Chitinophaga caseinilytica: one gene and its partners. The protein of the gene in region 1 binds, or shares a complex with, the protein of each later gene. Links are inferred from orthologs where the notes say so. Each region holds a gene or a part of one and is shown in the gene's direction. Other genes may lie near its edges.

Region 1 (5,579 bases):
CGACCTGTTCAACATCGGCCAGAACTACTATTACGCCTCCAGCGGGGGGACGGACACGGCGATGCTGGCCAAGTCTTCCGAAGCCTTCGGAAAGCTGACCACCGCCTTCCCTGACCTCACCACCGGGCACTTCTGGCAGGGGATGGCCGCCGCCGCCCGCGACGTGGAAGCCAAAACCGGGGTGGCACAGCCCTATTTCGATAAATACCTGAGCCTGGCCGAGACGGACCCCGCCAAGAACAAGGCAGGCCTCATCAAGGCGTATACCTACCTGATGGTATATTATTACAATAAGGAAGACAAAGCCAATATGCAGAAGTATATGGACAAACTGACGCCGCTGGATCCTACGAGCGAACCCGTGAAGCAGATCAAAGACATTATGAGCAAGCCCCAGCAAAAAGGCGGCGGACGCTAATAAATATTTAAATTTCAGGCATTTGACATACACGGCCCGGGAACACTCCCGGGCCGTGTACATGTTACACGTTTAGGCTCAATCAATTACACAAACGGGTGAGCGCCCCGGAAACTCCGGAAACCAACGTCACATATTTTATTATATTACATATACAAAAAAAAGATTAGATTTTCAGGATTGTCGATTTGAATTATAGTTTAGTTGCAGTATTTTTGCGCTTTCAGACAATATATTGGGAAGCTTATGTTTTTTGTCTCTGAATTTTTGACAGCAAGCAACACGCCGGTCAGCTATTTTCCTATCCTTTTACAAGTTGTTGCTGCTTTGGGTTTCGTTGGTATCACCATGATTGCCACGCACTTTCTCGGCCCGAAGCGTAAAACCAGTGACAAACTGGAGAATTTCGAAAGCGGTATCGAACAGATGGGGAACGCGCGTCAGCCAGTGGCTATCAAGTACTTTCTGACAGCAATTCTCTTCGTGTTGTTTGATGTGGAAGTCATCTTTTTCTATCCCTACGCTGTTAATTTTAAAGCGTTGGGATGGAGTGGTTTTATGGCGATGCTCGCATTTGTTTGCTTCTTCATGGGCGGTTTCTACTACATCATTAAGAAAGGTGCCCTGAAGTGGGAAGATTGATACTTAGTTAACTATTAATAAATTCCCGCTGTGTGAATGCGGCGGGATTAGGAGGGTAAAGATTATGTCTCGTCCTGTTCAGTTTAATACGAATGTGAAGGTGGTGGAAATGCCGGAAGGCTATAGCGGAGAAGGTTTCTTTGCCACATCTTTCGATAAGGTCATTGGCCTGGCCCGTAAGAATTCCATCTGGCCGCTGCCGTTTGCCACATCCTGCTGTGGCATCGAATTCATGGCCACCATGGCCGCCCACTACGACCTCGCCCGTTTCGGCTCCGAGCGTTTGGGCTTTACGCCCCGCCAGTGCGACCTGCTCATGGTAATGGGTACCATCGCTAAAAAGATGGGGCCCGTGCTGCGGCAGGTATACCTGCAAATGGCGGAGCCCCGCTGGGTGATTGCCGTTGGCGCCTGCGCCAGCAGCGGCGGTATCTTCGATACCTACTCCGTGCTCCAGGGCATCGACCAGATAATCCCCGTGGACGTTTACGTTCCCGGATGCCCCCGCGCCCGGAAGCGATCCTCGACGGCGTGATGCGCGTGCAGGATCTGGTGGGCCAGGAAAGCCTGCGCCGCCGCCATAGCGACCGGTATAAGGATCTCATGAATTCCTACGGAATACAATAGTCACGATAATAGCGATTACATGTCTTTGACGAATGAGCATATCAAGAACAGGCTGGTCGAGAAGTTCGGCGAGGCGTTGACCAATTTTGAAGAGTCGTACGGCATTATGTCGTTCCACGCGCCCAAAGAGATCAATCTGAAAGTCATGCAGTTTCTCTACGACGAAGAGGACCTGGCATTCCGTTTCATGACCGACCTCTGCGGCGTGCATTACCCCGACAACGCGGGTGCCGAACTGGGTGTGGTGTATCACCTGCACAACCTCGTGCAGAACGTGCGCCTCCGGTTCAAAGTGTTCACTGCCGTGGAAACACCGCAGATTTTCACCGCCACCAAGTTGTTCGCCACCGCCAACTGGCAGGAAAGGGAAACATATGATTTCTTCGGGGTCGACTTCGTAGGGCATCCGAACCTGGTCCGCATCCTGAACGTGGATGAAATGGATTACTTCCCCCTGCGCAAGGAATTCCCGCTGGAAGACCAGACCCGTGTAGACAAGGACGACGAAATGTTCGGCCGCGGCGGAAGCGTCGGTATTTAAGTTTAACTTTTAGCAAATCAGGATATGTCTGATCACCATATACAACTACCGGAAGGCTCCATAGAGAAGCAGACCAACACGCTCAACCTTGGGCCTACCCACCCCGCCACCCACGGCGTATTCCAGAACGTACTGGAGATGGACGGCGAAAGGATCGTGTCCGCCACGCCTACCGTTGGCTACATTCACCGCGCTTTCGAAAAAATCGCCGAGCGCAAGCCGTATTACCAGATCACTCCGCTGACAGACAGGCTCAACTACTGCTCGGCCCCCATCAATAACATCGGCTGGCACCTGACCGTGGAAAAGCTCCTGGGCATCAAAACGCCCAAAAGAGTGGATTACCTCCGCGTTATCATCATGGAACTGGCCCGTATCACCGACCACCTCATCTGCAACTCCGTTATCGGCGTAGACTCCGGCGCATTCACCGGCTTCCTCTACGTAATGCAGTACCGCGAACTGGTATACGAAATCTACGAAGAAATCTGCGGCTCGCGCCTCACCACCAATATCGGCCGTATCGGCGGTTTCGAAAGGAACTTCACCGAAACGGCTTTCCGTAAGATCAACAAGTTCCTCGACGAATATCCGGCCGTACTGAAAGAGTTCGAAAAACTCTTCACCCGCAACCGCATCTTCATGGAACGTACCCAGGGCGTTGGCGCCATTACGGCGGAACGCGCCCTCAACTACGGCTTCACCGGTCCGAACCTGCGCGCAGCAGGCGTGGATTACGATGTGCGCGTAGCCACTCCGTACAGCTCTTACGAAGATTTCGAGTTCAGCATTCCCGTAGGCACCACCGGCGACACGTACGACCGTTTCCTGGTGCGCAACGCGGAAATGTGGCAGAGCCTCGGCATCATCCGGCAGGCGATGGACAAACTGAAAGACCTCCCCGCCGATGTCTACCATGCCGACGTTCCTGCTTACTACCTGCCCGACAAGGAAGACGTTTATTCCAAAATGGAAGCGCTCATCTATCACTTCAAGATCGTGATGGGCGAAACCGACATCCTGCCCGGCGAAGTGTACAACGCCGTGGAAGGCGCCAACGGCGAACTGGGATTCTATCTCATTTCCGACGGCGGCCGATCCCCGTACCGCCTGCATTTCCGCAGGCCCTGCTTCATCTATTACCAGGCGTACCCGGAAATGGTGAAGGGCGCGATGCTGAGCGATGCCATCATCTGTATGTCATCCCTCAACCTGATCGCTGGCGAACTGGACGCATAAATTCTTTGGCAGGGCCCCCGCGGGCCCTGCACGCATATATCCTACTATCCCTGAATACCCTATGAAAAAAGTTCTTTTATTATTGAACGCAGTCCTGTGCCTTACCGCCAGCAATGCGGCCGCTCAGCAACAGCTATCCAAAAAGCTCGTGCCTTACCGCATGGGCAATAAATGGGGCTATAGCCGGATCGATAACAATTGGATCGTCATTACACCGCAGTTCGACGATGCGCAACCTTTCGGCGAACTCAACGGGATGTGGATAAAAAACGATGACATCGCCCGGGTGAAGAAAGACGGTAAATCTTTCTGGATTAACGGACGAGGAATCCGGACGGAAGCCGAGGTGGATGTGAAGCGGATTGGGGAAAGCGTCCGGATCGCGGAACTACAGACGGCCGACAAGCCGTCTGACGGAGCGCCCATCGGTCAGCAATCGTCGAACATCAGGTACAGCAACGGGAAAGCCGGGCTGGTAGATGACGGCGAAGTGCTGCTGGAATGTAAGTACGATTCCATTTATGCCCACGGGGCCTTCCGAATGTATGCATTCGTGAAGCTCAACGGCAAATGGGGCGCGGTAGCTACAGAGCAATCGAAGCGTGGCGAGTGGATCGTGCCGGCGCAGTTCGACGCAGTGACCGATATGGATGTGTTCGGCCCCTATTTCCTGGTTACCCTGGACGGTAAGCAGGGCGTATGGAGCAATAACACCGAGTTGTTGCCCCTGGGGTATTATACGATCAGGCTGGCTGGCGGGCCCATGCATTATTGTGCTTTTGCCGTATCCGGCAAAGCCGGCGTGCGGTTGTTCGGGCTGAACGGAAAGCCGCTGGGGAACGAAGTGTACGACTGGGTGTTCACCAATTGGAGTTACATCGGGGTAATCCCCAGGTACGGCATCGATAAACTGGTGTACGTTCGGAAGAATAAAAAATATGGTGTGATCGACGAATCCGGGAAAGCCGTAACGGAGTTGAAATATGACAAGCTGAACGCATTTCCGGATATGCCTTACACACTGGTGATGTATAAAGGGAAGAAGGGTTATATCGGGACGGATGGAACGGAGTATTTCGAGGATTGAAAATGTGGAGCAGGGAAGGGGAATGGAAATGTGCTTTCACGAACTTGTAAAAAACAGAAATTAACTTATAAAGACGAATATAAATGGCCGTTCAATTTTCTGAAGAGAAACTGAATAAAGTAAAAGAGATCATCGCGCGGTACCCGGACGGGAAGCAGAAAAGCGCACTGATCCCTGTGCTGCACCTGGCGCAGGAATCTTTCGGCGGATGGCTCAGCGCGGACACGATGGATTATGTGGCCGGCCTGCTCCAGATCGAGCCGATCGAAGTGTATGAAGTGGCTACCTTCTACTCCATGTTCAACCTGCAGCCCGTAGGCAAATACCTGTTCGAGGTATGCCAGACGGGGCCCTGCATGCTCCGCGGATCTGACGACATTATTCATTATATCAAGGAAAAGCTGGGCATCAAGAACGGGGAAACCACGGCCGACGGGCTGTTTACTCTCAAAACCGTGGAATGCCTCGGCGCCTGCGGTTACGCACCGATGATGCAGCTGGGCAAGTTCTACAAGGAACACCTCACCAAAGAGAAGATAGACCAGATCATCGCGGAGTGCCGCGCACAGGCGAACAACTAAAAGCTGACCGGATCCCTGCCGCCGAAGTGTGCGACGCAACGGGGGAGGAGGGAAGATCGGAAAGCCGACCAAACGAAAAACATCACGTTGCCCAGGCAACAACTTATATAAAGCGAGACAATGGGACGTAAATTACTGTTAGACAAGGCGCATATAGAAGGCATCCGGTATTTCGACGTATACCGGAAAAACGGCGGATATGCCGCTGCCGAAAAAGCCCTGAAGAGCATGAGCCCGGATCAGGTGACGGAAGAAGTGAAGAAAAGCGGCCTGAGAGGCCGTGGCGGCGCGGGCTTCCCCACAGGATTGAAATGGAGCTTCCTGGCCAAACCGGAAGGAGTGCCCCGCTACCTCGTCTGCAACGCCGACGAATCCGAGCCCGGTACCTTCAAAGACCGTTACCTCATGGAGTTTCTCCCGCACCTGCTCATCGAAGGCCTGCTG
Region 2 (4,414 bases), 3.7 Mb from region 1 along the record:
GCCTCAAAGGCATCCATGCCGAATTGACGCGGCTGCTGGAGATCCAGTACGGGCAAACGACGGCAGACGGGCGTTTCACCCTGCTGCCCAATCCCTGCCTCGGCACCTGCGACCATGCGCCGGCGATGATGGTCGACAAGGATACCTACCGCGATCTGCAACCTTCCGCATTAGCTGACATACTCGAAAAATATACCTGATATGGAACGACCGCTCACACAACACATCACCTTTCCGCCGCTGGAGATCCGCCAGTACGAGGCCATCGGCGGCTACCAGGCCGTGCGCAAGGCGGTTCGCCATATGCAGCCGCAGGAAGTGACGGCACTGGTGAAGGAATCCAACATGAAAGGCCGTGGCGGCGCGGGATTCAGCACCGGCATGAAGTGGAGCTTCGTGCCGATGGACGTTCCCGGCCCCAAGTACCTCGTGGCCAATGCCGACGAAATGGAACCGGGAACGTTCAAAGACAGATGGCTGCTGGAAGGCAATCCCCATCAGCTGCTGGAAGGGATGATCGTAGCGGCGTACGCGATTCAGGCCACCGAAGCGTTCGTGTTCCTCCGCTGGGCGTATAAAGACGCGGCCATCGCTGTGCGGAAGGCGATCGCGGAGGCGTATGATGCGGGGTACCTGGGAAAAGATATCCTCGGCACCGGGTATTCCCTTGAAATGCATTTGCATACGGGCGTGGGGAGATACATGTGCGGCGAAGAAACCGCGCTCCTCAATTCCCTCGAAGGCAAACGCGCCACGCCGCGCGCCAAACCCCCGTTCCCGCAAGTCTCCGGACTGTTCGGCAAACCCACCATCGTCAACAACGTCGAAACACTGTCGTTCATCCCCCATATCGTCAATAAAGGCGCAGACTGGTTTAAATCACTGAGCAGAACGGCCGACGGCGGCACCAAAATTTACGGCGTTTCCGGCCGCGTGAACAAACCCGGCGCCTGGGAACTCCCCATGGGCATCACGATGCGCGAATTGATGGAAGATTACGCCGGCGGCATGAAAAACGGCTTCGGTTTCCGGGGCGTGTTGCCGGGCGGCGCATCCACCGACTTCCTCATCGAAAAACACATGGATATCACCCTCGATTTCGCCGGCGTTGCCGCAGCAGGCAGTCGTTTGGGAACGGGAACGATGGTGGTGCTCGACGATCAGACCTGTCCCGTCGGGTTCGTACACAACCTCGAGCACTTCTTCGCACAGGAATCCTGCGGTTTCTGCACACCCTGCCGCGAAGGCCTTCCCTGGACGGAAAAGCTCCTCTGGGCCATCGAGCAGGGAAGGGGGCGCAACGAAGACCTCGAGCTCCTGCTCCGCCATACCGAATGGCTCGGGCCAGGGAACACTTTCTGCGCGCTGGCGCCCGGTGCCATGGAGCCTTTGCAAAGCGCGCTCAAATATTTCCGCGACGATTTTGAAAGACACATCCGGGAACACCGCTGTCCGTATCACGACCCCGTGCCGGCCGCTCCCGCATCCGCTCACCTCCATCATACCCATCACTTATGACCATCTACATCGATAACAAGCCATACGAAGTGAAGCCGGGGAAGAATCTCCTGGAAGCCTGTCTGGAGCTGGGTTTAAACCTTCCGTACTTCTGCTGGCACCCGGCGCTTGGCTCCGTGGGCGCCTGCAGGCAATGCGCCGTGAAAGTGTTCAAGGACGAAGACGATAAAACGGGGCGCCTGGTGATGGGATGCATGGAGCCTGTGCGCGACAATCTCCGGCTTTCGCTGGAAGACCCTGGCGCAAAGGCTTTTCGCGACCAGGTCATCGGCTGGCTCATGACCAACCACCCGCACGATTGCGCCGTGTGCGATGAAGGCGGCTCCTGCCATTTGCAGGACATGACGGTGATGACGGGCCACACGTACCGCAATTACCGCTTCTCCAAACGGACGTACGAGAACCAGGACCTCGGGCCCTTCCTCAACCACGAAATGAACCGCTGCATCCAGTGTTACCGGTGCGTGCGTTTTTATAAAGACTATGCCGGCGGAAAAGACCTCAACGTGTTCGCCGCACACAACCACGTGTATTTCGGGCGATGCGAAAGCGGCCGGCTGGAAAGTGAGTTCAGCGGGAATCTTGCGGAAGTTTGTCCCACCGGCGTGTTTACCGACAAAACCCTCAAATCGCATTACACCCGGAAGTGGGACATGACCTGGGCGCCGTCGGTCTGCCAGGGCTGCTCCCTGGGATGCAACACGAGCGCCGGCGAGCGTTACGGTTCCCTGCGCCAGATCGCCAACCGCTACAACGGCGAAGTGAACGGCTATTTTCTCTGCGATCGCGGAAGGTATGGATATGAGTTCGTCAACAGCGACCAGCGCATCCTGCAACCCGCGTTCCGCCCGCATTCCAATGGTACGGTCAATAAGGAACAGGTGCTGGGCCAGGTGGCGGCGCGGTTGAAGAACGGCCGCACCATCGGCATCGGCTCGCCACGCGCCAGCCTGGAATCGAATTTCGCGCTGAAGCTGCTGGTGGGAGACGACAATTTCTACCTCGGCATGTCCGATTCGGACCATGACCATACTTCCCTCGCATTGAAAATCCTCCGCGACGGGCCCGTTCGTACGCCTTCCCTGCAGGAAGCAGGGCAGGCCGATGCGGTATTTATTTTGGGCGAAGACCTCACCAATACCGCGCCCATGCTCGCATTGGCGGTGCGGCAGGCCGTTCGGCGGAAGCCGGAGGCCGACGCCATGGGGCAGATCCACCTGGCCGAATGGCAGGACGCCGCCGTGCGCGAAGCGGTGCAGGAAGATCATGGGCCGCTTTTCATATTCAACACCATCCCCACCAAGCTGGACGAACTGGCGGAAGCCGTGCAACGCGGCGCGCCCGAACAGTTGGCGCGACTGGGTTTCGCGGTGGCGCAGCAGTTAGGGGCCGACATCGGGCCCATTACCGGATTGACGCCGGAAGAAACCGCGCTGGCCGAAAAAATAGCGGTGGCGCTGCTGGCGGCGGAGCGGCCGCTGATCATCGGCGGGTACGGCAGCGGATGCGATCATATGATGAAAGCCGCGGCCAACGTGGCCTGGGCGTTACAACACAAAGGCCGCAATCCCATGCTTAGCCTCACGTTGCCGGAAGTGAACAGTCTTGGCCTCGAAATGCTCGGCGGCCACCGGCTCGATACGGCCATCGATGTGTTGCGGCAGGGAGAGGCGGATACGGTGATCGTGCTGGAAAACGATCTCTACCGCCGCGCAGACGAACATCTTATCGACGAATTTTTCCTGCATGCGCAGGATGTCATCCTCATCGATCATTTATACAACCGCACCGCCGAGAAAGCGACGGTGCTGCTGCCCGCGGGGACCTTCGCTGAAGCCGACGGCACCGTCGTCAACAACGAAGGCCGCGCGCAGCGTTACTACCAGGTGTACGTTCCCAAAGGCGACGTGCAGGAAAGCTGGCGCTGGTGCCTCCAGATCGCGGAGCGCGCGCAGGTGCCATCGCTCCACGGCCTCCATAACCTCGACGATATCGATTGGGCGCTGACTACCGGTATGCCGGCTCTCGCATCCGTACAGCATCTCGCGCCGCACGCCGATTTCAGGATCAACGGGCAGCGCATCCCCCGCGAGCCGCACCGCTACAGCGGGCGAACGGCCATGGATGCGAATGTGAACGTGAGCGAGCCCAAGCCCGCGGAAGACGAGGATACGCCGCTGTCCTTCACCATGGAAGGTTTCAGGGGAGAACCGCCGGCACCGCTCATTCCGTTCTTCTGGTCGCCGGGCTGGAATTCCGTACAATCCGTGAACAAATACCAGCAGGAAATAGGAGGGCACCTCCATGGCGGCGACCCGGGCATCCGCCTGCTGGAACCGCATGTGAACGGTGGGCCACCGTATTTCCATGAGGCACCGGACACGTTCGTGCCGATCCCGGGGCATGTGCACATCATACCGGTCTATAACATTTTCGGGTCGGAGGAGCTGAGCATGTACACATCCGGCATCGCGAAAAACGCATCTGATTTTTGCTGCATTTTCCTCAACCCGGACGATCTCGCGCAATGGAACATCACGCCCGGTAACTGGGTGACGGTGGAAATGGACCATCATACCTGCAAGCTGGTGGCCAGGGCCAACCATTGGATGCCGCGCGGGCTGGCGGGCGTGAACGCGGGACTGCCGCATTCGCCCGTAGTGGATTTGCCGGTACTGGCGAAGATGCAGGCGTAAACGACAACGTTAAAACATTTCGATATGGAAGCACAATACTGGTGGATCATCGGCGGCGTACTGTTCGTACTGCTCAATACGGCGGCCGGCCTCATCTGGCTCGAAAGGCGGGTGCTGGCGCTCTGGCAGGACAGGTATGGCCCCAACCGGGCAGGACCTTTCGGCATCCTCATCGTGCTGGCGGATACGCTGAAACTGTT
Region 3 (5,591 bases), 3.7 Mb from region 1 along the record:
GGCTGCCCACGCTGGACATCGACTGCAACTTCCGCGACAACGAGCTGGCCATGCGCAAAGACATGCTGGAAAGCGCGAAGGAAATGCTGGAAGCGGCAGGATTGAAGAACGTTGGCGGTAGTGATGATATGCCGCCTCCGGGCCATTGCATCCACGAAATGGGGACGGCGCGCATGGGCCGCGATCCCAAAACCTCCGTGCTCAACGGTTTCAACCAGGTGCATGCGGCAAAGAACGTGTTCATCACAGACGGCGCGTGCATGAGCTCATCGGCCTGTCAAAACCCGTCGATCACCTACATGGCGCTTACCGCGCGTGCGGTGGACCATGGCGTGAACGAGCTGAAGAAACAGAATTTGTAGTCATAACAGTGATGTACATACGAAAGGCCGGCGCATTGCCGGCCTTTCTTTTTGGGCATAGGCAGGGGGATATGGAAGAGAAGTAGTCTGGTAGTACGGTTATAGCTCAAGCGCAAGGCCGCTGATGTGTATGGGGAACGTGGCAATATCGGTAGCTTCACCGGTTGCCAGGTTGATACGGTAGAGTTTGGTGACATTATCGGCACGGGTCGTGAGCGCGGCATATGCCCGGTTATCCTTGCCTGAAATATCGAAACCGTTGATGACGCTGAGATTGGTGATGCCCAACTGGCCGATGCCATTGACGTAGCCGGTAGGCGGTTCATATTGTTTTACCAGCGTGCCCGAAGTGGTGATATGATACAACGTAGTGCTGGTGGCGCCTTTGAAATTATTGGAATAGGCGGAGGCGGTAATGGTAAGCACGGTAGGATTGATGACGCCATCTGCGCGGACGAGGTGGCCGTCTTCCGGTGCGATCACGACGTTTTCGTCCTGGTTGCCGACGATGCGCAGGTAATCCGAGACGGGGTTGAAATCGATCCCCAGTTCTTCGCTGTACAGTTTGAATTCGTAAGTATTGGTGCTGTACAACGTTGTGGCGGCGGTTTCCCTGTTGATTTTGTATAGACGGGTATGTGTAGACGCGTAGAGTTGTCCATCAGCCGGCCGGATGTCCAGCCCGACGAGTGTTTGTCCGGCGGGAATGCCTGTGATGGCGAGGTTGGTGATGATCTTACCGGGCTCTTCGATCCGGAAGCCGAGGAGTTTATGGTCGGTCGTAAGTGCCCAGGCGTTGGGTTTCAGGGGCTCGGGATCCCGTTTTTTATCACTTTTGCTACAGGAGAATAAAAGGAAAAGTACGGCGGAAGCCGCAAGGGGAGTGGATTTCATGACGGAGGAGTTAATCGTTCTGGAAATGGATTGCTCCCCGAAATCACATTTTATACCAAATAGTACAAAAATAATTTGAACCATTTGGTATAGAATTGAAATTTTGCCTTGCCGCCTGGCTGCGATCCGGCACCAACGAAATTGTGGTGTTTGACCGGCATCAGACGGTTGTTGCGTCGGTATCCGGGCGTTCACGGATGGAATAACGGAAGGGCCGTTGCAGTGGGGATTAACATCGGGTTAAAAATTTACACGTATAACGGATTATTTGGTAGCGGGAATAGGGGCGCAAACAAATTTGTTGACGGCTTTTTTCCCGCTTCTTTTTGATTTTACGAATTAATTAAGGTAACTTAAAGTAGGTTTTTCGCACACGTTATTGTTAAAACTTAAATAGAGCTTACCATGGGGAGAGTCAGAGACATCTTGGTGGGCAAAGGTCACGCAGTTTACTCCGTACATCCGGACAGCACCGTTTATGAAGCCCTTAAAGTATTGGTGGACCGGAATGTTGGCGCCCTCACCGTCGTAGATAAAGATCATTTTATGGGCATATTTTCCGAGCGCGATTATGCGCGCCGGGTAATATTGAAAGGTCGTGCTTCGAAAGAGACCACGATCCGCGAGATCATGACAGAACATCCGATCACGGTTTCGGAAGACGAAACGATCGAGAACTGCATGTGTAAGATGACCGATAAAAGAATCCGGCATTTGCCGGTGGTGGATGCCGGAGGAAGACTCATCGGCATTGTCTCCATCGGGGATGTAGTGAAATATATCATGGACGAACAGAAGCACATCATTGAAAACCTGGAGTGCTATATTACCGGCACGCATCATTAACGGATCAGTTACAACAGTTACAGACAGCCACATCCCCGGCGTTGTTTATTGTTTTATGGCCTGCATCTGCCCGGTGCCAGGAGTTGGATTTTGATTGGCTACAATACAACAACCGCAAAGGATCCCTCACCAGCGCCCATCCGGATTATCCGCAGATGAACCCATAAAACGACTGTTATGCACCCAACCTGGCCATTTCTCGTATTTGGCGCCATCGTACTTGTATTGGTACTGGCGATCCTGGGTCTGTCCTACCTGCTGGGCCAGCGCCATAAAGACCGCTCTACGGGCGAAGCTTATGAATCCGGTATTTTATCTACCGGCTCCGCGCGTCTCCGCTTCCCGTCCCAATTTTACCTTGTTGCCATGTTGTTTGTCATCTTCGACATCGAGACCGTTTTCGTGATCTCCTGGGCCATCGCGTTCGGAGAGCTCGGATGGGCGGGGTTCATCGGCGTGTCTGTCTTCATCGCCATTCTGCTCGTCGTGCTCATTTACGAATGGCGGAACGGCGCATTGGATTTCGGGCCTGATGGAAAGAAAATCCTGAAAGCCTTCCGGAAGATGAAGTCCACATCCCTTCAACCTAAAACCGATAGCCATGAAGTGGTGGTTAACTGAACCGAAAGAAGCCGCGCCGCGCAGCAACGGCAATTATTCGGCCGAAGACTCCGTGGGCCAGAGCGTGATGCTCACCTCCGTAGAGCGCCTCGTGGCCTGGGGCCGCAAAAACAGCATGTGGCCCTTCCACTTCGGGCTTTCCTGCTGCTTCGTGGAAATGGCCACGGGGATGACGCCCAAGTACGATCTCGCTCGGTTCGGCGCGGAAGTGATCCGCGGAACGCCCCGCGAAGCAGACGTCATGATCATCGCCGGGACCGTTTTCATCAAGATGGCGCCCATCATCCAGCGGCTATACGAACAGATGATGGAACCGCGCTGGGTAATTTCTATGGGCAGCTGCGCGAATTCAGGCGGGATGTATGATATTTACAGTGTGGTACAGGGCGTCGACAAGTTTTTACCGGTAGACGTATACGTGCCCGGATGCCCGCCGCGCCCCGACGCCTTCATGCACGGCCTGCTGCTGTTGCAGGAATCAGTCGGGAAGGAACTGCGCCCCCTGAGCTGGACGATCGGCGACCAGGGCGTGATCAGGCCCGAAAAAGAATCGATGAAAGACCGCTTCCGCGAGAAGCGCCAGAATATGACCGAATTCAAGACGCCGGACGAAATCTGAAAGGGATCCCGTCCGCCGCAACCTATAAACCTACACTGCATGAGTATCCGAAGGATCACCGAGAATGTCTATGAACTGAACCTGGGAAAGTCGAACGCATTTCTGATCGACGATGAAAAGCTGACGCTCATAGACACGGGAGAGCCCGACAGCAGCGGCCTCATTTTGGAACTGCTGCAATCCATCGGCCGGCAGCCGGATGACCTGAAAAACATCCTGCTGACACACAGCCACCCGGACCATTCCGGCAGCGCTGCCGACCTGAAGGCCATTACGGGTGCGAAGATATACATGCATCCGGCCGAGAGGAAGTGGGTGGAAGCGGGGTACATCCCGAAGCCCGAACGTCCGCATTTCACGGGGCTGGTCAACCGCCTCATTTACCGGATGTTCATTGCCGGGGCGCCCGGTTCCATCACGCCGTTCCGGATAGACCGGTTGCTGGAAGACGGCGAATGGCTGCCCATCGGCGGCGGGATTCAGGCGGTGCACATTCCGGGGCATAGCGAAGGGCAACTGGCCTTTTTCTTCCCGGGGGCGAAGAATGTGCTGTTTGCGGCAGATGCCTGCGACAATCTCTTCGGACTGGGGTATTCGACCTTTTACGAAGACTTCGAAGCAGGGAGGCACAGCCTCGAAAAGCTGGCGACGTTCGATTTCGACATCGCCTGTTTCGGTCACGGAAAAAGCATTCTGCACGGTGCAGGCATGAAATTCGGCCGGAAGTTCATCGGCCACCATCATCATCACGGCGGGCATCCGCAAAGGGCCGCAGCGGCGGCAGGAGAAGAGGCAACGATAAGGGTGCATGAACCGGAAGAAAGAATCTGAAACTGATACAAAACCCGATATAGCGACCAACAGCTCATTTCAAGCAAGGGTATAACAGACTGGAAAAGCCAGCAGCCAGGCGCATGGATACACAAAACCCACATCATGCCTGCAAGCATCTTTTCTGCCCTCTGCTCCCGGTTCGGCGAGCAGCTGTTCCATGAACAGCTCACCCGGGATGAGACGCCCACCATCTGGACGCCACAAGGGAAGATCGTACCTGTACTGGAGTACCTCCGCAGTGAAGCGGACCAACCTTACCGCATGCTCTATGACCTCACGGCCATCGATGAGCGTGCTTGTAAAAGTAAGTACAACGGCACCTGCGAATTCACCCTCGTCTACCATCTCTTTTCCTTCGAACGAAATGCCTTCCTCCGCCTGAAAGTAGCCCTCCGCGGCGAATTCCCGTCCACCCCCAGCGTAACCCACATCTGGCCGTCTGCCAACTGGTATGAAAGGGAAGTGTTCGATATGTTCGGCATCCGTTTCGATGGGCATCCCCTGCTTCGCCGCATTCTTATGCCTACCACCTGGGAGGGGCACCCACTCCGCAAGGAGCATCCCGCACGGGCCACCGAAATGGGGCCGTTCCGATTGTTTCCCGAAAAAGAAGACAGGGAGCAGGAGGCCCTGCAGTTCGACCCGGAAGAATGGGGCCTCCAGCGGCAGTCCGACGACTCCGATTTCATGTTCCTCAACATCGGCCCCCAACACCCCGGCACCCACGGCGTGCTCCGGATCATTCTCCAGCTATCCGGTGAAGATATCGTAGACGCCGTGCCAGACATCGGTTTCCATCACCGCGGCGCCGAAAAAATGGGGGAACGCCAGAGCTGGCACACCTACATTCCCTACACAGACCGCATCGATTACCTCGGCGGCGTCAACAATAACCTCGCTTACTTACTTTCCGTAGAAAAACTGGCCGGCATCCACATCCCGCAACGGGCCGAAGTGATCCGCGTCATGCTTTGCGAACTGTTCCGCATCGCCAGTCACCTCGTGTGGTACGGCACTTTCGCGCAGGACGTGGGGCAGCTTTCTCCCGTGTTCTACATGTTCACCGACCGGGAAAAGATCTTCAATATCATCGAAGCCGTCTGCGGCGGGCGGATGCATCCCAACTGGTTCCGTATCGGCGGCGTGGCGCAGGACCTGCCGCAGGGATGGGATAAGCTCGTCCGCGAATTCGTGCAATACTTCCCGAAGAAATTGAAGGAGTACGACAAGATGGTCATGCGCAACGCGATCTTCAAGGCGCGCACGGTGGGCATCGGGGTTTTTCGCTGGAAGAGGCCATCGACTGGGGCGCTACCGGCCCCAACCTGCGGGCCTGCGGGATGGATTGGGATATGCGCAAGAAGCGGCCCTACAGCGGATATGAGCACTATGAATTCGACATCCCGACGGGCCAG
Region 4 (2,929 bases), 3.7 Mb from region 1 along the record:
CGATCATTTATACAACCGCACCGCCGAGAAAGCGACGGTGCTGCTGCCCGCGGGGACCTTCGCTGAAGCCGACGGCACCGTCGTCAACAACGAAGGCCGCGCGCAGCGTTACTACCAGGTGTACGTTCCCAAAGGCGACGTGCAGGAAAGCTGGCGCTGGTGCCTCCAGATCGCGGAGCGCGCGCAGGTGCCATCGCTCCACGGCCTCCATAACCTCGACGATATCGATTGGGCGCTGACTACCGGTATGCCGGCTCTCGCATCCGTACAGCATCTCGCGCCGCACGCCGATTTCAGGATCAACGGGCAGCGCATCCCCCGCGAGCCGCACCGCTACAGCGGGCGAACGGCCATGGATGCGAATGTGAACGTGAGCGAGCCCAAGCCCGCGGAAGACGAGGATACGCCGCTGTCCTTCACCATGGAAGGTTTCAGGGGAGAACCGCCGGCACCGCTCATTCCGTTCTTCTGGTCGCCGGGCTGGAATTCCGTACAATCCGTGAACAAATACCAGCAGGAAATAGGAGGGCACCTCCATGGCGGCGACCCGGGCATCCGCCTGCTGGAACCGCATGTGAACGGTGGGCCACCGTATTTCCATGAGGCACCGGACACGTTCGTGCCGATCCCGGGGCATGTGCACATCATACCGGTCTATAACATTTTCGGGTCGGAGGAGCTGAGCATGTACACATCCGGCATCGCGAAAAACGCATCTGATTTTTGCTGCATTTTCCTCAACCCGGACGATCTCGCGCAATGGAACATCACGCCCGGTAACTGGGTGACGGTGGAAATGGACCATCATACCTGCAAGCTGGTGGCCAGGGCCAACCATTGGATGCCGCGCGGGCTGGCGGGCGTGAACGCGGGACTGCCGCATTCGCCCGTAGTGGATTTGCCGGTACTGGCGAAGATGCAGGCGTAAACGACAACGTTAAAACATTTCGATATGGAAGCACAATACTGGTGGATCATCGGCGGCGTACTGTTCGTACTGCTCAATACGGCGGCCGGCCTCATCTGGCTCGAAAGGCGGGTGCTGGCGCTCTGGCAGGACAGGTATGGCCCCAACCGGGCAGGACCTTTCGGCATCCTCATCGTGCTGGCGGATACGCTGAAACTGTTTTTCAAGGAAGACTGGATCCCGCCGTTTGCGGACAAGGTCGTATTCGTGTTTGCGCCGGCGGTGGTGGTGGCGAGTGTGCTCATGGCTTTTGCCGTGGTGCCTTTCGGGCCGGGGATCGTGGTGGCCGACATGAACATCGGGTTACTTTTTTTCCTGGCGATGTCTTCGCTGGGCGTGTACAGCATTGTGCTGGGGGGATGGGCGTCCAACAATAAATACGCATTGCTGGGCGCCATGCGGGGCGCGTCGCAGATGATCAGCTACGAAGTGTTCATGGGCCTGGCGCTCATGGGAACGGTCATCCTCAGCGGTACGTTCAACCTTGGGCAGATCGTGGAAGCGCAGCGCGGGATGTGGTATATATTCCCGCAGTTACTGGGTTTCCTCATCTTCTTCATCGCAGGCATCGCCGAAACGCACCGCCTGCCGTTCGATATCCCGGAAGCGGAAAGCGAACTGGTGGCGGGTTTCCACTCAGAATATTCGGGAATGAAATTCGGGATGTTCTTCATCGGGGAATATCTCGGCATCACCCTCATTTCCTCCATGATCGTGACGCTGTATTTCGGAGGATGGCTGGGCCCCGCCTTCCTGCCCGGCGTGATCTGGTTTGTACTGAAAACGTTCGTGTTCATCATAGTCTTCATCCTGCTGCGCGCTTCCATGCCGCGGCCGCGGTACGATCAGCTGATGGAATACGGATGGAAGGTATTGTTCCCGCTGTCTTTGCTCAACCTGCTCGGCACGGCGGCCATCAAATTGTTCATCGATAAATGACCGGTTATGTTCAGTTTACTCAGAAGTATGTGGCTGGTGTTCCTGCACATGTTCCACAAACGCGAAACGTACCAGTACCCGGAAGAAAAAGCCCCCTTCCCGCACGCTGGCGCGGCCGCATTGCGCTCACCCGCGACCCTGACGGCGGCGAGCGCTGCGTGGGCTGCTATCTCTGCGCCGCCGCATGCCCGGTAGACTGCATTTCGCTGCAGGCTGCCGAAGGCCCCGACGGGCGGCGCTATCCCGGCTTCTTCCGCATCAACTTTTCCCGCTGCATCTTCTGCGGGTTCTGTGAAGAGGCCTGTCCTACCTACGCCATACAATTGCTGCCCGATTTCGAAATGGCGGAATACGACCGGCAGAACCTGGTGTATGAAAAGGAAGACCTGCTGATCAATAGCCAGGGCAAATATCCCGGCTACAACTATTACCGCGTGGCGGGCATGGCCATCGCCGGGAAAGACAAGGGAGAAGCCCAGCACGAGGAGCCGCCGGTCAACGTGCGCAGTCTGTTACCTTAAAAACCGTTCGGTATGGGAACCGCATTTTATATCGCCGCCGCTGTGGCCGTTTTGTCGACCATCATGGTCATCACCCGGTACAACATCATGCATGCGCTGCTGTACTTCATCGTATCGCTGATCAGCGTGGCGGTGGTGTTTTACCTGTATGGGGCGCCGTTCATGGCGGCGCTGGAGCTGATCATTTACGCGGGCGCCATCATGGTGCTGATCATATTTTTCGTGATGATGCTCAGCCTCGGGAGCCAGACCGCCGGCGAAGAGCGCAGCTGGATGACGCCGGGCGTATGGATCGGTCCGTCGATACTATGCCTCGTACTGCTGGCCGAGCTGATCTTCCTCATGGTGCAGCCTGTGGATACGGGCGCGGAGATCAAAGTGGTAGACCCGAAGGCGGTGGGCCAAAGTTTGTTCGGCCCTTACATCCTGGCTGTTGAGCTGGCGGGCATGCTGCTGATGGCGGGGATCGTAGGGGCTTATCACCTCGGCCGCCAAAAGAAAA

Evidence for each region.
Region 2: the proteins of WJU22_RS00595 (region 1) and nuoG are in contact, whole or in part, in a crystal structure (PDB 3IAS), measured with the Thermus thermophilus proteins. The link is inferred for Chitinophaga caseinilytica from one-to-one orthologs. Residues at the interface, in WP_223903221.1 of Thermus thermophilus: Pro305, Pro307, Gln308, Thr310, Pro311, Pro312, Pro313, Leu316, Thr319, Ser320, Met321, Glu322, Ala323, Val324, Ile325, Tyr326, Phe328, Lys329, Thr332; in WP_096411121.1 of Thermus thermophilus: Glu109, Leu112, His115, Pro116, Leu117, Cys119, Pro120, Gly125, Gly126, Gln131, Asp132, Thr134, Val135, Gly138, Leu139, Leu151, Pro152, Tyr154, Thr155, Arg161, Arg245, Trp247.
Region 3: the proteins of WJU22_RS00595 (region 1) and WJU22_RS15560 are in contact, whole or in part, in a cryo-EM structure (PDB 6KHJ), measured with the Thermosynechococcus vestitus proteins. The link is inferred for Chitinophaga caseinilytica from one-to-one orthologs. Residues at the interface, in WP_011057128.1 of Thermosynechococcus vestitus: Pro17, His18, His19, Pro20, Ser21, Met22, Val25, Arg27, Met29, Thr31, Ile38, Asp39, Cys40, Glu41, Pro42, Val43, Ile44, Gly45, Tyr46, Leu47, His48, Arg49, Gly50, Met51, Lys53, Ile54, Asn57, Arg58, Pro65, Tyr66; in WP_011056552.1 of Thermosynechococcus vestitus: Leu46, Met47, Tyr48, Thr50, Ala51, Cys52, Phe54, Ile55, Glu56, Ala58, Ala59, Ile61, Gly62, Ser63, Arg64, Phe65, Asn76, Pro78, Thr89, Thr91, Lys93, Met94, Ala97, Leu101, Met123, Phe124, Ser126, Asp127, Ser128, Tyr129.
Region 4: the proteins of WJU22_RS00595 (region 1) and nuoH are in contact, whole or in part, in a cryo-EM structure (PDB 6ZJN), measured with the Thermus thermophilus proteins. The link is inferred for Chitinophaga caseinilytica from one-to-one orthologs. Residues at the interface, in WP_223903221.1 of Thermus thermophilus: Pro35, Ser36, Asp139, Gly141, Ala142; in WP_096411122.1 of Thermus thermophilus: Ala224, Glu225, Gln226, Glu227, Ala295, Trp297, Phe298, Arg299.

The regions. Positions count from the first base shown.
Region 1 is NZ_CP150096.1:133,487-139,065, reverse strand. The notes cover bases 1,541-4,359. They hold WJU22_RS00595 (NADH-quinone oxidoreductase subunit D), read left to right. Parts: upstream 1,541-2,252; coding sequence 2,253-3,467; downstream 3,468-4,359. Other genes in these bases: WJU22_RS00590 (WG repeat-containing protein), read left to right, coding at 3,550-4,359; WJU22_RS00600 (NADH-quinone oxidoreductase subunit C), read left to right, coding at 1,707-2,228; WJU22_RS00605 (NADH-quinone oxidoreductase subunit B), read left to right, coding at 1,541-1,595. Outside these bases: WJU22_RS00615 (tetratricopeptide repeat protein), read left to right, coding at 1-418; WJU22_RS00610 (NADH-quinone oxidoreductase subunit A), read left to right, coding at 665-1,060; more of WJU22_RS00605, read left to right, coding at 1,125-1,540; more of WJU22_RS00590, read left to right, coding at 4,360-4,554; WJU22_RS00585 (NAD(P)H-dependent oxidoreductase subunit E), read left to right, coding at 4,638-5,135; NADH-quinone oxidoreductase subunit NuoF, read left to right, coding at 5,256-5,579.
Region 2 is NZ_CP150096.1:3,804,281-3,808,694, forward strand. What follows is about bases 1,115-4,414. They hold nuoG (NADH-quinone oxidoreductase subunit NuoG), read left to right. Parts: upstream 1,115-1,514; coding sequence 1,515-4,214; downstream 4,215-4,414. Other genes in these bases: nuoF (NADH-quinone oxidoreductase subunit NuoF), read left to right, coding at 1,115-1,518; nuoH (NADH-quinone oxidoreductase subunit NuoH), read left to right, coding at 4,239-4,414. In the rest of the region: NADH-quinone oxidoreductase subunit NuoE, read left to right, coding at 1-200; more of nuoF, read left to right, coding at 202-1,114. UniProt on the Escherichia coli protein: NDH-1 shuttles electrons from NADH, via FMN and iron-sulfur (Fe-S) centers, to quinones in the respiratory chain. The immediate electron acceptor for the enzyme in this species is believed to be ubiquinone.
Region 3 is NZ_CP150096.1:3,797,988-3,803,578, forward strand. What follows is about bases 1,692-4,522. They hold WJU22_RS15560 (NADH-quinone oxidoreductase subunit B family protein), read left to right. Parts: upstream 1,692-2,703; coding sequence 2,704-3,342; downstream 3,343-4,522. Other genes in these bases: WJU22_RS15550 (CBS domain-containing protein), read left to right, coding at 1,692-2,102; WJU22_RS15555 (NADH-quinone oxidoreductase subunit A), read left to right, coding at 2,280-2,723; WJU22_RS15565 (MBL fold metallo-hydrolase), read left to right, coding at 3,382-4,173. In the rest of the region: WJU22_RS15540 (GMC family oxidoreductase), read left to right, coding at 1-362; WJU22_RS15545 (DUF4394 domain-containing protein), read right to left, coding at 462-1,256; more of WJU22_RS15550, read left to right, coding at 1,662-1,691. UniProt on the Escherichia coli protein: NDH-1 shuttles electrons from NADH, via FMN and iron-sulfur (Fe-S) centers, to quinones in the respiratory chain. The immediate electron acceptor for the enzyme in this species is ubiquinone.
Region 4 is NZ_CP150096.1:3,807,567-3,810,495, forward strand. It holds nuoH (NADH-quinone oxidoreductase subunit NuoH), read left to right. Parts: upstream 1-952; coding sequence 953-1,906; downstream 1,907-2,929. Other genes in the region: nuoG (NADH-quinone oxidoreductase subunit NuoG), read left to right, coding at 1-928. UniProt on the Escherichia coli protein: NDH-1 shuttles electrons from NADH, via FMN and iron-sulfur (Fe-S) centers, to quinones in the respiratory chain. The immediate electron acceptor for the enzyme in this species is believed to be ubiquinone.